3 regions of the Arthrobacter sp. MYb221 genome follow, and region 2 is predicted to be linked to each of the others. Evidence: predicted binding sites of a transcription regulator. Region 2 holds the regulator's gene; each other region holds the start of a gene.

Region 1 (4,942 bases), on a different contig from region 2:
TGAATTCGGTGGGGGCGAGCTTGCCGATCAGTTCGCGTTGGCCCGGGGATTCGATTTGGAAGCAGCCCAGGGTGTGGGTGGAGCGGATCAGCTCATAGGTGATCGGGTCATCCAGCGGAACGCGGGCGAAGTCGATCTGCCCGTCCGCTTCGATGTACTCCGGCTGCCGGTGTCCCCCGGCGCGGGCGACCGACTGCCGGGAGGGATGCAGGCGCTTGATCTCCGCTAGCGTGTAGGCGATGGCCGATTGCATGCGCACCCCGAGCACGTCGAGCTTGATCAGCCCCATCAGGTCCATGTCGTGCTTGTCGTACTGGCTCATGGGCAGCCCCATCCCGGAGGGTTGCACCGGGGTGCGGTCCAGCAGGCTCGCGTCGGAGAGGATCACCCCGCAGGGGTGCATGGAGATATGCCGCGGCAGCCGGTCCAGGCGTTCGGTCGCGTCGATGAGGATGTCCAGTTGCCCGTCGGAGGTGATGCGCTTGGCCAAGGGGGCGAGTTCCGGCTTTTCCTCCAGCGCCTCGCGGAAGGAGGAGGCGGAGAAGCGCCAGAGCTGCTTGGCGATCTCGTCGACCTGTTCCTGCTCCAGGCCGAGGGCGGCTCCGGCGTCGCGGACGGCGCCGCGTGCCCGGTAGGCGTTTTGCATGCTCATCAGGCTCACGCGCTCCTCCCCATAGGTGTCGAAGATCTTGTGGTAGATCTCGTGGCGGCGCGCGGATTCCACGTCGATGTCGATATCCGGCAAGGTGGTGCGGGTATCGGAGAGGAAGCGTTCGAAGACCAGGTCGTGCTGCAGCGGGTTGACCTGGCTGATCCCCAGCAGGTAGTTGACCAGGGAGGAGGCGCCGGAGCCGCGGGCAGCCACCCGCACGCCCATGCCGGTGATCAGGTTGACGGTTTCGGCGACGGTGAGGAAGTAGCCGGCGAAGTCCAGCCTTTCGATCACCCCCAGCTCCAGGGCCAGCTGCTTTTCGATCTCGCTGCACTTGGTGTTCGGCAGCAGACGCGGCGCGGCGGCGAAAACTCGTTCGGTCAGTTCCTGCTGGGCCGGACGGTGCAAGCCGATGATTGTCGCTTCGGGGATCACCGGCCGCTTCCAGCCAAGATCCGTATACGCATCCAGCGCCGCCCAGTCGGCGAGCTGCTCGGTATTGCGCAGGAGCTTGTAGGCCCAGGCGCGTTCGGTCACCCGGGAGAGGTCCTGGGCCAGCTGGTGCATCTGGGCCGGGGCTTTCAGCCACCCCTGCCCGGTGGGCTGCAGCTCTTCCAAGGCGCTGAGCCTGCCAAGCACCCGGGCCGAGTCGAGGATGTCGGCGGTGACCGCCCCGTCGGCGTCGGCATAGCGCACCGCGTTGCTGAGCACCGGGGCGACGCCGAGCTCCGCGGCGAAGCGCAGCAGCTTGCTGGCGAAGCCCAGGCTGTAGCGCTTACCGGGAGCGGAGAGGTGGGTGGTGATTTCTGCGCGCAGCTGCCCGCCGGCCAGCTTCTTCCAGTGGGCCATCAGCGCGCGGGCCTGGGAGTACTTGCCGCGCTCGATGGCCCGCGACACGTCGGATTCGGCACCGAGCAGCAGCACCAGTTGCCCGCCGGCCAGCCGCTGCGCCAGGTCGGCTTGGCTCAGCCCGATGATTCCGCGCGGGTTCTGGTGCGCCGCGGAGACCGCGCGGCACAGCGCGGCGTACCCGCGTCCTTGGGTGTTTCCGCGGGCGAGCAGGATGATGCGTCCGGCGGGTTGTCCCTGGCCGTCAAGCACCGCGAGGTTCACTCCGAGGATCGGGCGCAGCCCCTCAGTGAGGCAGGCTCCGACATGCTTGACCGCGCCGAAGAGCCCGTCTCGGTCGGTGAGCGCCAGCGCCTCGGCTCCCTGCGCGCGGGCGGCGGCCGCCAGCTGGGGCGGGCTGGAGACGCCATAGTGCGCGCTATAGGAGGAGGTGACGTTCAGGTGGGTGAAGCTCATGGGCGGATCCTTCGAAACAGCGTAGGAATACCATTAGAACAAAGTTTCGAAAGATGTGCATTTATGCCCGGTCAGGCGCTGATTGGCAACTCCTGATTCACCCTGATCAGCCGCCAGCGCGTGGATTGCGGGTCGAAGCTGACGTCGATGCTCCGCGTGGGGCCGCGGCCCGCCGCTTGGGTGATCTCCAGCCGCCAGATCTCGTAATCCGCTAGTCCGGCGCCGATTCCGCGGGGTATGCGCAGGTTTTCGTCCCACCATTTGCGGCGTTCGAACCACCGTTGCGGCTCGGCGACCAGCCGATACTCGCACCCCTGCCAGGAAACCCGCAACGGCACACCGCTTGGGGCGCAGGAAACCTGGATCGACTCGGTAAAAATGCCCACGTGCAACTCCTTCAACCCTACTAACTCAATCTTATTCGAATACGTATTCGAACAACAGTTACGCTAGTCAGCTCGACGGACAGTTTAGCGCCGGGCAAGTAATCACAGCCCCGTCCATGCCTAGGGCTCTGGCGCTACGCGGGTCCGCGCCCTGAAGCACGCAAATCAAGGGCAAGGAAAGCTCTGAGACGAAGTTGGCTACCGGACCGAACCCATTTGCGGCCGCTGGCCTATTACCTAAAAATGAGACCCGGCCGACCGGGATGGAACTCCACGTTCGTTGGCCCGTGGCTCACGCCGCCAAGTGGCGTACCTTGACGTTGCACAGCGTGAGGAACGGTTGAGCCGGCGGAGGGTTCAACCGTTCCTTCGGAGCATCCGAATTTCAGAGGGACTTGCCGAATAGACTCGACGAATGGCAGCGCTCAGGGCAAAAGCGGAGGAATAGCCGACCTCACCGGCTATCTGCCCCAATGGAGAATTGGTGTTCTGCAGGGCATCCCAGGCCAGCGCCAGACGCAACCGGGTGAGGTATCCAACCGGTGGCATTCCCATGGCTTCATGAAACGCCGCAGAAAAGGCCGAACGGGACATGGCAGCGATCCCGGCGAGCAGTGCCACACTCCAGGGCTCCGCCGGAGCGGACCACATTGCCCCCACCGCGGCTGAAATCCCCGGTTTTGCACCTGGGACCATGCCGGCCCCCGGCATTTGCTGCAGCACTTGGAGCGCGAGGATATCCAAAAGCCGATCCAAGACCAACGGCTGCACAGGTCCTTGCCGCTCGGCTTCAAGGTGCAGCAGCTCAACCCAATTCCAGAGCGCTGCATCATCTATCAGGCGTAGCGCTCGCCCCTCGCAGATCAGGTCGGTAATCGCACTGGTTGTGGTGAAGGTGCAGACCAGCAATTGGTCCGCCCCGTCGCGGGCGTTACCCCACGAGCGGACGCCGTGGCGCAGCGTCTCAGTGACCGGCTGCGCCGCAGGGCCGAGGCATTGCTGGCCTGGTCCAATGAGGTATGTTTCAACGGCGGCGGCACGCGGCTGCGTGCTGTCCGCAAGCACCCGATAAGGCGCCGTCCCGTGAATGACCACTAGGTTTCCCGGTTCAGCTTGGATCGTTGCTTCGCCTCGCTGCACCGCGCAAGATCCGGTACGCACCGCCAGGATTGTCAACGCGCAGCGATCTTGGACTTCGACTTGCCAGTTCCCTGCCATGCTCATGCGCAGGATGAAGCCGTCACGGGCACGCGGCCCCGCAGGAAAGGGATGTTGAGCGGTCACTCCCTCAGATTGGACGATGACGCATGTTTTGTCGAGTTTCAAACATTCTGCATCTGCGATCCGTGCGCTTGAATGAGTACCATGCACAGGAAAACGGCTCCCTTCTCAGCTCTCACACCCCGGCCAGGGGCGGTGGCATGATCCCCGAATGGCTAGCGGCCACATTGCTCATAACAACTATTACCAGCTCCGGGATTGTTGCAGGTTTTTATGCCGCCTTCGCGCTGACGGTCCTCCCGGCCTTGGCCTCGGTCCAGGATTCGGCAGCCGGAGACTTCATGATCTCGGTGAACCAGCACGCCGAACGGCCCGCGTTTCTCAGCTTATTTTTCCTTAGCCTCGTCGGCAGTCTCGGCTACACCGCATACGCCTTAGCGCAAGGCCTCCTGGTCCCTGCACTGGGCTCGGCACTGGTGCTGTCCGGCGCCCTGCTCACCATCTTCCTCAGTGTTCCCTTGAACCGTGCCCTGCAGCGCGCAACGCTACCGTGGGCGCGCTATCGGCCCCGCTGGCACCGGGTTAATGTGCTGCGTGCAGCAGGCTCCGCGGCCGGGTCACTTCTGCTCCTCATTACGGCCTGATCCGCCGCATGGCCATGGCCGAGCGCAGCGCGGTCGGTGCCCCCGACTACGCCGCGCGCGAAACTTCTCACGTCACTGTGTCCCGAATACTCGATTAGCTTGGAGCACACCGATAGCATCAAGACACACGAACAATTAAACTCAGGAGCAAATCCATGCCGCATAAGGTCAAAGCCGTTATTTCCCGCGCCAAAGACGCCCCGGTAGAGGTCGTCGATATCATCGTTCCGGACCCGGGACCCGGAGAGGTCATCGTCGATGTACTGACCGCCGGCGTCTGCCACACCGATCTGCACTACAAGCTCGGCGGCATCGGCAACGACTACCCGTACCTGCTGGGCCACGAGTCCACCGCGGTAGTCAGCCAGATCGGTGAGAACGTCACCAATGTGGTCGTAGGCGACCGGGTAATCCTGAACTGGCGTGCGGTCTGCGGCCAGTGCCGCGCCTGCGCCAAGGGGCAGGCGCAGTACTGCTTCAATACCGCGAACGCCACCCAGAAGATGACTTTGGAGGACGGCACCGAGCTTTCCCCCGCGCTGGGCATCGGGTCCTTCGCCCAGAAGACCCTGGTCGCCGCCGGGCAGTGCACCAAGGTGGACGAGGACGCAGACGCCGCCGCCGTGGGCCTGCTCGGCTGCGGCGTGATGGCCGGCATCGGTGCGGCCATGAACACCGGTGAGGTCAAGCGCGGCGAGTCCGTAGCGGTTATCGGCTGCGGCGGCGTGGGCGTG
Region 2 (4,942 bases):
CGGTTAAGCTCATCACCCAGGAACCGGCCAGCGCCGCGAAGCACCTGTCCGGCCTCATCACCGAACAGCTCCAGGCCCAGCGCCCGCCCGAGGCGCTGTTCGCCGAGGCAGGACTCTTCCCTCGTGGCACAAAAGGCGGACTGGTCATCTACCAGCTCAAGGTCTTCCCGCACGATGCCGAACTCATCGAGTCGCTCCGCGCCAAGATCGACAACCCCAACACCATCGCCGGCAACCGTGAACAGCTCAACGAGCTCGTCCACGCCAGCTATCCCAACCACGCCGAGCCCGCCGCATCGGACGAGCCCGCCGCATCGGACGAGCCCGCCCCATCGGACGAGCCCGCCGCATCGGTCGAGCCCGGAACCCCGGTTGCGCCAATGCCACCCACCCCCAAGGAATGGGACGATGCGCCGAGCATGCCCGGTTGGGCCCGCACCCCGGCTGCCGAAGCGACGGAAGCCGAACCACCGAAACCACCCAGCAACCTCGCCCCGCCGCCCGAGCAGCCCTTCGAAGATCTGAGCCCGGCCCTGCGCCACCTGACCGGATTGCTCGCGGTGCTGCGTGCCAATCGCGTTGGCGGCAAAAATCCGGGCGCCGGGCTGATCGCCCCGCAGGTGATCGTGCACCTGAACTACGAGAAAATGCTCGCTGGCGCCGCCAGCTTCGCCAGCACCGAAAATGGCCTGCCGCTGACCGCGGCGGAGGCCCGAACGCTCATGTGCAATGCCGGAATCTACCCGGCGGTGCTGGACGGCAAAGGCCAACCGCTGGATATCGGCCGATCCAAACGGCTCTTTCCGCCGCATATGAAACGCGCCCTGGCCGCCCGCGACCGCGGTTGCCTCTACCCGGGCTGCCGGATGCCGGCCAGCCGCTGCGAGGCGGACCACGTCGATCCATGGGAGGAGGGCGGACAGACCCGCGTGGATCGTGGCGTTCTGCTCTGTCCCATGCATCACCACGCGCGCCATGCCGGGCTTTTCAGCCTCGTGGTGGCCGAGGGCAAACCTCCGGCGGTGCTGCTGCCCAAATTCTTGGACCCCGATCAACAACCGCGACGCAACACCTACTGGTTCTCGGCCGCCGAAGTGCTCGCGGCCTGATCCCGCCCGCTCGATGTGCTCGATGCCGGCGGGCGAAGCGGCTACGCTGGTGCACACAACCGGAGAATTGAGCAGTGGGAGCCGACTCGTGAATGAAGCGCAGCATCAGCCAGGCAACCACGACCCCGAGCACTGGGAGGCCCTGGCCGCGGTGGCAGGCGAGGACCTGCACGCCAGATTCGGCCATCGGCTCATGGGCCTGCCCGGCACCTGGATCGGCTCGCTGCATGCGACGCCTACCGCGCCAGCGCCTGGCAAACGCCCGCGCCCCTGGTCCGAATGGCACTACTGGTGGCAGGCGCACTATCTCGACGCGATCCTCGACGCGGCTTTCCGCGAGCTGCACTCCGGTCACCGGTGCGCGGCCCAGAGGCACTGGCGGCGGGCCAACCAGCTGCTGCGCGGCATCCTGCTGCGCAATTTCGGCCGCTTCCCGAATTACTTCTACGACGACATGGCCTGGTTGCTGCTTGCCAGCCAACGGCTCAATGGGCTGAGCCAGCAGCTCACCGCCCGCCCGGCGCTGCTCGCCACCCTAGCCATGCGTGCACTGGCTCGACAGCTGGTGCGCGGCCAAGACGAGAAGCTCGGCGGCGGGCTCTATTGGTCGCGCAAACGCGACTTCAAGAACACGCCCACCAACGCCCCGGCGGCCCTGTATTTCGCACGCATCGCGGACTTGAGCACCGCCACCGGGCTGCTGGACTGGCTGCGTCGCGAGCTCTACAGAACATCCTCCGGGCTCTACCTCGACGGCATCCGCCTGACCGCCGGCGGCCCGCGCACCGAGGAAGCGATCTACACCTACAATCAGGGCACCGTGCTCGGCGCATTGCTGGCCACCGGGACCGCTGAGCATCTGGCACAAGCCGCCTCGCTGATTCAGGCGATCAACGACCAGCTCGCCACTGCGGCACAGGGCCTGCGCCTGGAATCCGGCGGAGACGGCAATCTGTTCACTGGAATCCTCTGCCGCTACCTGGCGCTCGCCGCGAACGACGAACGTCTGCCCGCTGAGACCCGCCGCACCGCCGCGCGATTGGTCCGCGACACGGCGAGCCAGATCGCGGACCGGGTCGAGACGCAGCTTTCGGCGGCCACCCAACGCTGGACGATCCTCCAGGCGGCCGGGCGCGTGAGCCTGCCGCCGAGCCACCTCAGCGCAAAATAAAAGCCATCCGGTCTCACCGACAAGGGGTGAGGCCGAATGGCTCGTTGGAATAAACTTGCCTGCTACAGCGAGCGCATCACCGACACGACGCGTCCCATCACCGTGGCCGCGTCGCCGAGAATCGGCTCATAACGCGAATTCTGTGGCAACAACCAGGTGTGGCCGTCACGCTGACGGAAGGTCTTCACCGTGGCTTCCTCGTCAAGCAATGCGGCCACAATATCGCCGTTCTCCGCGGTCTGCTGGCGACGGACGACCACCCAGTCGCCATCGCAAATAGCCGCATCCACCATCGAATCGCCCGATACCTTGAGCATGAACAGCTCGCCGTGGCCAACCAGCTGGCGGGGTAGGGAAAAGACGTCTTCGACGGTTTGCTCCGCCAAAATTGGTCCACCGGCGGCGATGCGTCCGACCAAGGGAACCATTGTGGTGTCTGCCGAGGAGCTCAGCTCAATGACCTTCGTGTCCTCAGCGGGTTCCGGCGCGCTCAGCGGCTCGCTGCTTCCCTCGCCGTCCTCTGCAAGCTGCAGCGGAAGCAGAATCTCCATCGCTCGTGGACGCCGCGGGTCGCGACGAATGTACCCAAGCTTTTCGAGCTGACCGAGTTGGTGAGTCACGCTCGAAAGGCTTTTGAGCCCGACCGAGTCGCCAATCTCACGCATCGACGGCGGGTAGCCATTCTTGCCGATCGCACGCTGGATGGTTTCGAGGATCTTTTTCTGACGTATCGTCAGCGAACGGGCGTTCGACCGGGGAGTGCGCTGTGATGCTGACATGTATTTTTGCCTTCCCTTGCATTCGGTCCTCAGTTCGAAGCTACAAACTGTCGGTGCCCAATGTTGTGATGTATTCATTGATCGACTACTTCGAAATCTTAGTTGATCGCAGGGCTTCTTTCAAAGATTTGTTCGAAAACATCTGGACAAGTTCGATCTGGCTCTGTTAGAAAAGATGTACTAGTATCGAACAGGTGTTCGAAGATTGTATTCGAATATTGGTTCGCATCACCCGTAATCGTTGAGGAGAAAAAGTCGTGGCAACTCTGGCACTTCACCCACAGCAGAGCAAGACACCAATGAGGATCCGCATCAATCGTCGCGGTTGGGCAGTACTGGTAGGCATACCGGTCTTCCTGCTCACGATCGCCGCGGCGTTCATGGTCACCATGTTCACCAGCAGCGCCCAAGCGTCCACGGACCTTCCCACCGGCCCGGCGACGGTGGAGGTCACCGTGATTCCCGGTGACACCCTATGGGGGCTGGCCAGCGAGTACGCCGTGGGCTACGAAGTCAACGCGGCGATGAGCCACATTGAGGAATTGAACTCCATCGATGCCGGTGTGTTGTACGCCGGGGACACTTTGGATATCCCGGTACTCTCGAACTAGGTGCCAGCTCACTATTGTTACCTGTTCTTGTCGTGGATTCACCGGCGAGAGTGCCTCAGCATTAGAATTAATGCGTGAATGACCGTAGTGAACTTCTGAGTCAGCTGCCCTTGCGTGAGAATCTCCGCGGGCTATCCCCATATGGAGCGCCACAAATTGACGTCCCCATTCAGCTGAACGTCAACGAGAACACCCATCCATTGCCAGCGACCGTTATCGATGCCATCGCTCAGGAAGTAGCCAAAGCGGCTGCCAGCCTAAATCGTTACCCGGATCGTGAATTTACCGAATTGCGCGAGCTGCTCGCCGACTACCTTGGTCACGGGCTGACCTCCGACAACATCTGGGCCGCAAACGGCTCCAACGAAATTCTCCAGCAGATCCTGCAGGCCTTCGGCGGCCCGGGGCGCAGCCTGCTTAGTTTCGTCCCCACCTACTCGATGTACCCGCTGCTCGCCAGTGGCACCGATACCGAATTCATTGCCGGAAACCGCGCCGAAGATTTCACCCTCTCGGCCGAATCCGCCTCCGCGCAGGTGCGCGAACACCGCCCAAACGTGGTATTCCTGTGCTCCCCGAATAACCCGACCGGAACCGCACTGGGCTTAGACGTCATCGAAGCGGTCTATGAGGCCGCCAGCGAAACGGGCGCCATGGTGATCGTGGATGAAGCCTACGCAGAATTCTCGCTGGCAGGTACTCGATCGGCGCTTACCCTGCTCGAAGGGCGCCAGCGCTTGATCGTCTCGCGCACGATGTCCAAGGCTTTCGGCCTGGCCGGAGCCCGCGTGGGCTATCTCGCGGCGGCCCCCGAGGTGACCGACGCGATTCGCCTGGTGCGTCTGCCTTACCACCTCTCCGCGGTCACCCAGGCAACCGCCATCGCGGCGCTGAAGAACATCGAGCTGCTGCTCGCGCAGGTTGAAGACATCAAGACCCAGCGCGACCGCATCGTGTCCACGCTGATCGATCTCGGCTTGAAGCCATCTGTCTCGGATTCGAACTTCGTTTTCTTCGGCGGACTGGAAGATCCGCACGCCATCTGGCAGGGCCTGTTGGATGCCGGCATCATTGTCCGCGACAATGGAATCAAGGGAACGCTGCGCGTCACCGCCGGCACCGAAGCCGAAACCACCGCCTTCCTGGAGCACCTGGCCTTGTTGCTGGGTGCACAGAAGTAGAATTCACACACAAGCGAAGGAAGACATGTCTGCCGAATTGATTGGCGCTCGTCGCGCCCGGATGGAACGCGAGACCAGCGAATCATCAGTT
Region 3 (4,942 bases), on a different contig from region 2:
CTTCGCGCCCACCAGCTTGAGCATGCGCTTCTTGTCGGCCTTGCGGCGCTTTTTCGGCAGCTCGATCTGCTTGCGTCCGGAGAGGTAGTCGCCGGTCAGCGAGCGGGTGTTCTCCTTCAGCCCCTCCAGCGAGCCGGAATGGACTACCTCGCCGCCGTGCTCCCCGGCACCCGGACCGATATCCACGATCCAATCCGCCTCGGCGATGGTGTCCTCATCGTGTTCGACGACGATCAGCGTATTGCCCAGCGAACGCAGATGCAGCAGGGTTTCGATCAGCCGGCGGTTGTCGCGCTGATGCAGGCCGATGGAGGGCTCGTCCAGCACGTAGAGCACGCCGACCAGGCCGGAACCGATCTGCGTGGCCAGGCGGATGCGCTGCGCCTCGCCACCGGACAGGGTGCCCGCGGCGCGTTCCAGGGTCAGGTATTCCAGGCCCACGTCCAGCAGGAACTTCATGCGCGCGCCAATTTCCTTCAGCACCTGGGTGGCGATCTGCGCCTCGCGGTCGCTCAGCTCCAAGGTGGTGAGGAATTCGGCCGCCGCGCGCAAATCCATGGCCGCCACCGCCGCGATCGACTTGCCGCCGATCAGCACCGACAGCGAGGCCGGGTTCAGCCGGGCGCCGCCGCAGGTAGGGCACGGAATCTGGCGCATGTACTGCTCGTAGCGATCGCGCGCGTGATCCGATTCGGTTTCCTCATGCTTGCGGTGCACGTAGGAGATGACGCCTTCGAACCCGGTGGAGTACTTGCGCTCCCGGCCGAAACGGTTCTTGTACTGCACCACGACCTTGTGGTCCTTGCCGTTCAGGATCGCCTGGCGCGCCGGTGCCGGCAGGTCCTTCCAGGCGGTGTCCATGCTGAAGCCCAGCTCCTTGCCGAGCCCCTCGATCAACCGGTTCCAGTATTCGGTGGTCGCCTTGCCCAAGGACCACGGCGCGATGGCCCCGTCGGCCAGTTTGACCTCGGCATCCGGGACGATCAGGTGCTCATCGACTTCGAGCTTGGTGCCGATGCCGCTGCAGGCCGAACAGGCGCCGAAGGGGTTATTGAAGGAGAAGGTTCGGGGTTCGATCTCATCGATGGCCAGCGGGTGCTCGTTCGGGCAGGCGAGGTTCTCGGAGAACGCGCGGACGCGCTTCGGGTCGTCCTCTTCCAGATCCACGAAGTCCACCAGCACGCGGCCCTCGGCCAGGTTCAGTGCGGTTTCCACCGAGTCGGTCAGCCGCTGGTGCACCGTGTCGTTAATGGCGAGGCGGTCAACGACCACCTCGATGGTGTGCTTGACCTGCTTGGCCAGCTTGGGCGGCTCGGTCAGCTGAATGGTCTTGCCGTCGACCCGGGCACGGGAGAATCCCTTGGAGGAGAGTTCGGCGAACAGGTCCACGAACTCGCCCTTACGGGCGCGCACCACCGGGGCAAGCACCTGGAAGCGGGTCTTCTCCGGCATCTCCAGCAGCTGGTCGACGATCTGCTGCGGCGACTGCTTCGAAATGGGTTCCCCGCATTCGGGGCAGTGCGGGCGTCCTACGCGGGCCCAGAGCAGGCGCATGTAGTCATACACCTCGGTGATGGTGCCCACGGTGGACCGCGGGTTGCGGCTCGTGGACTTCTGGTCGATCGACACGGCCGGGGAAAGCCCTTCGATGAAGTCCACATCCGGCTTGTCGACCTGGCCCAGGAACATGCGCGCATAGGCGGACAGGGATTCGACATAGCGGCGCTGCCCCTCGGCGAAAATCGTGTCGAAGGCCAGCGATGACTTGCCCGATCCGGACAAGCCGGTAAAGACGATCATCGCGTCGCGCGGAAGATCCACGTCTACGTTCTTCAGGTTGTGCTCGCGCGCACCCTTGACGATCAGACGGGACAAATCCAGTTTTTTGCTTTCTGCAGTAATAGCCACGAAGTAATACTAATCGAAAACTACTTCGAATAAACGTGGTGCTTGGCACAAATGCGCGTTACTTTCGCGCAGGGCGATATCCCGGGCATTTCCAGCCCTGAAGATTTGCTGGTCGGCGGCCGTTTCGAGGCTCAATCGGATCGCACAGGCAGAACACGATGACTAGCCGACAAGTAGGCGACAGCGCCGGCAGGGCGCATTTTCTTCGCATGTTCCCCACAAAAGTTTCCCGACGAGCCATGTGGCCGGCGCCTCCCGGCGTGGTACTCCAACCCGGCCCCGGAACCCTTGGCCTTCAACTAAATACTGCCACCGGCGTCCGCTAGGATGACTTACCAGTTCGCTCCGAGAATGGGAGGCTGAGCTCCCGCGCCGGCATTGAGGAAATGAATTCACCATGAGCAAAACCATTATCATCACCGGCGGCAGCGACGGCATCGGTGCGGCCGCCGCGCGCACGCTGGTTGGCCGTGGCCATCGCGTCGTCATCGTGGGGCGCTCGGAGAGCAAAACCAAAAGCATCGCGACAGAGCTGTCTGTTCCTTATTATGTTGCGGACTTCGCTGAGCTGACCCAAGTTAGAAAGCTGGCAGATGATCTGCTGGAGGCGTACCCCGTAATCAACGTGCTCGCGAATAATGCAGGCGGCATCATGGGTGAGCGAACCCAGACCGTTGATGGGCATGAAATTACTTTCCAGGTCAACCACCTTGCTCCGTTCCTGCTCACCAGCTTGCTCATGCCAGCGCTGCTTGCCGGCAAGGCAACGATTATCCAGACAGCCAGCAAGGCCGCCCGGATCTTCGGGCGGCTGGATATCGAAGACCTGCAGAATACCGAGGGCTACGCCCCGCAGAAAGCCTATGGCAACGCGAAACTCGCTAATATCCTCTTCACTCAGGAATTGCAGCACCGGTTCGGACCACGAGGCATCACCGCCGTTGCTTTCCATCCGGGTATCGTCGCCAGCAGCTTCGCCAGCGAAACCACACATTTCATGCGGCGCATTTACCACGGCCCGCTCAAACGTCTTTTTACCGTCACTCCCGAAAAAGGGTCAGATCAGCTTGTTTGGCTCGCGGAAGGGACTCCTGGAACGTCTTTCCTGCCGGGTTCCTACTATGAATCCCGCAGGATAGCGACAAGGGTAAGTGCCGAAATGCACAACCCGAAGTTCGCAGAACAGCTCTGGAAGAAATCGGCTTCACTGCTCCGAACCGCTAACTGACAGGATTTCCCCGAGTTACCTGAGCGTGCCGCAGAATCTGCCGCTGGTTCTGGTGCAGTGCGGTTTGGGCCCAAGCTGCATGAACCGACCTTTAGGGACACTCAAATCGCGTTTCGGGTTAGCTCGCCTCGCACAGCCCGGTGCCCCACGGCCCGAAGGCCACTGATTAACGCGGCAGCGAGCTGAACGCGGCGCGCAAATACTTAACCGCGGTTTCTTCATCTACCGACCAGGTCTGGGCTACGCGTGCCAGATCGGCTGCGGCGTCGCCGACTTCTTGCTGGGCACGATCCTCGGCTGCTTGCACGATGGTTCCGTGTCGCCCGCGGGTCACGACCGCGCCTTGGGCTTCCAGCTCCTTATAGACCTTCGCCACCGTGTTCACCGCAAGATCCAGGTCACCGGCGAGCGCCCGCACCGAGGGAAGCTTGGTTCCGGGTGCCAAATCACCACCGGCAATACTTGCAAGGATTTGCTCACGTACCTGCTGATACGGTGCTACAGCCGATTTCGAGTCGATACGGATGAAATCCAGGTTGGCCATTGGCGCTCCATTCGGTGCAATACTTCGGTTGATTCACTGAGCCTATCGTGTTCAGTCCAATCGCCATCGTAAGGTAATAACCATGAGTGAACTTCTATTAGCCGACGTCACGATTCGTTCGGTGAGCGTCTCGGAAATGAACAACAACGTTTACTTGGTCACCGAAAGGGCCAGTGGCAAACAGCTACTGATCGATGCGGCCGACGAAACTCCCGCGATTCTAGAACTCGTGGCAAGCGCCGCCAAGGATGGCCCCGAACCAGAGGTCGTTGGCATCGCCACGACCCATGAGCATTGGGACCACGTGCGGGCCCTGGCCGAGGTCGTCGAACGCTTCGCCGTTCCCACGTATGCAGGCGCCGAAGATATCAACGGTATCGCCAAGGAGTCGGGCGTGAAGATCAGCCACGGGCTGACCCATGGTGATCGAGTTTCCGTTGGCAAGGTGGAACTTGAGGCCATCCACCTTCGCGGGCACACCGCGGGCTCGATCGCATATGCATTGCAGGACTCCTCGGGACAGCAGGTCATCTTCAGCGGAGACAGCCTTTTCCCCGGGGGTGTAGGCAATACCTGGGAGGACCCGGAGCGCTTCGAGTCGTTGCTCAACGACGTATCCGAACGTATCTTCGAAAAGTTCCCGGATGATACCGTCGTCCTGCCTGGTCACGGTGGCTCCACCACCGTGGGCACCGAGCGCCCGCACCTCGGTGCATGGCGACAGCGCGGCTGGTAATCCATCATTTGCAGCATTGCCCATCAGGTTACGGCCCGGTGGGCAATTCTTGCAGGTAGAGCAGCATCCGCCATTCACTGCCCGGTTCGTGGTTCACAAACCCGCGGTCCTCGTAAAAGCGACGAGCCTGCGCATCGTCTTCATCCACGTTGATGTGCATTTCGCTGCCCCCGCGCTCGGCCAGCTGGCGCAGGACATGATCAAGGATGGCGCCGCCGACGCCTTGGCCTCGCAGTGGAGGGCGCACATACAGCTCATCAAGCACCGCGAGCGGCCCGTCCGAATAGATGGTTGGCCGCAGGGTCACGATGGCGTGGCCCGACGGCTCAGATGCAGGACCGGCGAGCACCGCATAACAGTGTGGGCCAGCGAGCATACCCCGCAACCGCCTGGCTAGTATCTGCTCCGTGGGGCAGGGAGAACCGAACTCCGCATTGAAGTCAGCCTGCAGCTTTGCCAGCTGCGCGCAGTGTTCCGCCTTGGCTACGTAGGTGCGCCGCTTTTCCATGTGGCCATTGTCCTCCAT

The links. The regulator LexA, encoded in region 2, represses DNA repair genes until DNA is damaged. The targets are predictions, from matches to a motif close to TCGAACANNTGTTCGA.
Region 1: the regulator LexA is predicted to act here: its motif matches at 2,379-2,394, upstream of CQ015_RS00285 (DUF6504 family protein).
Region 3: the regulator LexA is predicted to act here: its motif matches at 1,922-1,937, upstream of uvrA (excinuclease ABC subunit UvrA).

The regions. Positions count from the first base shown of each region.
Region 1 is NZ_PCPW01000001.1:50,043-54,984, reverse strand. Features, by position in the region: gene CQ015_RS00290 (DNA polymerase III subunit alpha) at 1-1,957, opposite strand, end outside; gene CQ015_RS00285 (DUF6504 family protein) at 2,029-2,343, opposite strand; gene CQ015_RS00280 (AraC family transcriptional regulator) at 2,701-3,627, opposite strand; gene CQ015_RS00275 (DUF1772 domain-containing protein) at 3,765-4,208, shown strand; gene CQ015_RS00270 (S-(hydroxymethyl)mycothiol dehydrogenase) at 4,364-4,942, shown strand, end outside.
Region 2 is NZ_PCPW01000020.1:11,440-16,381, forward strand. Features, by position in the region: gene CQ015_RS17525 (DUF222 domain-containing protein) at 1-1,109, shown strand, start outside; gene CQ015_RS17530 (glycoside hydrolase family 76 protein) at 1,198-2,280, shown strand; gene lexA (transcriptional repressor LexA) at 2,343-3,059, opposite strand; gene CQ015_RS17540 (LysM peptidoglycan-binding domain-containing protein) at 3,317-3,670, shown strand; gene CQ015_RS17545 (histidinol-phosphate transaminase) at 3,745-4,851, shown strand; gene hisB (imidazoleglycerol-phosphate dehydratase HisB) at 4,877-4,942, shown strand, end outside.
Region 3 is NZ_PCPW01000003.1:93,184-98,125, forward strand. Features, by position in the region: gene uvrA (excinuclease ABC subunit UvrA) at 1-1,908, opposite strand, end outside; gene CQ015_RS04965 (SDR family NAD(P)-dependent oxidoreductase) at 2,306-3,136, shown strand; gene CQ015_RS04970 (GntR family transcriptional regulator) at 3,303-3,680, opposite strand; gene CQ015_RS04975 (MBL fold metallo-hydrolase) at 3,763-4,416, shown strand; gene CQ015_RS04980 (GNAT family N-acetyltransferase) at 4,445-4,924, opposite strand.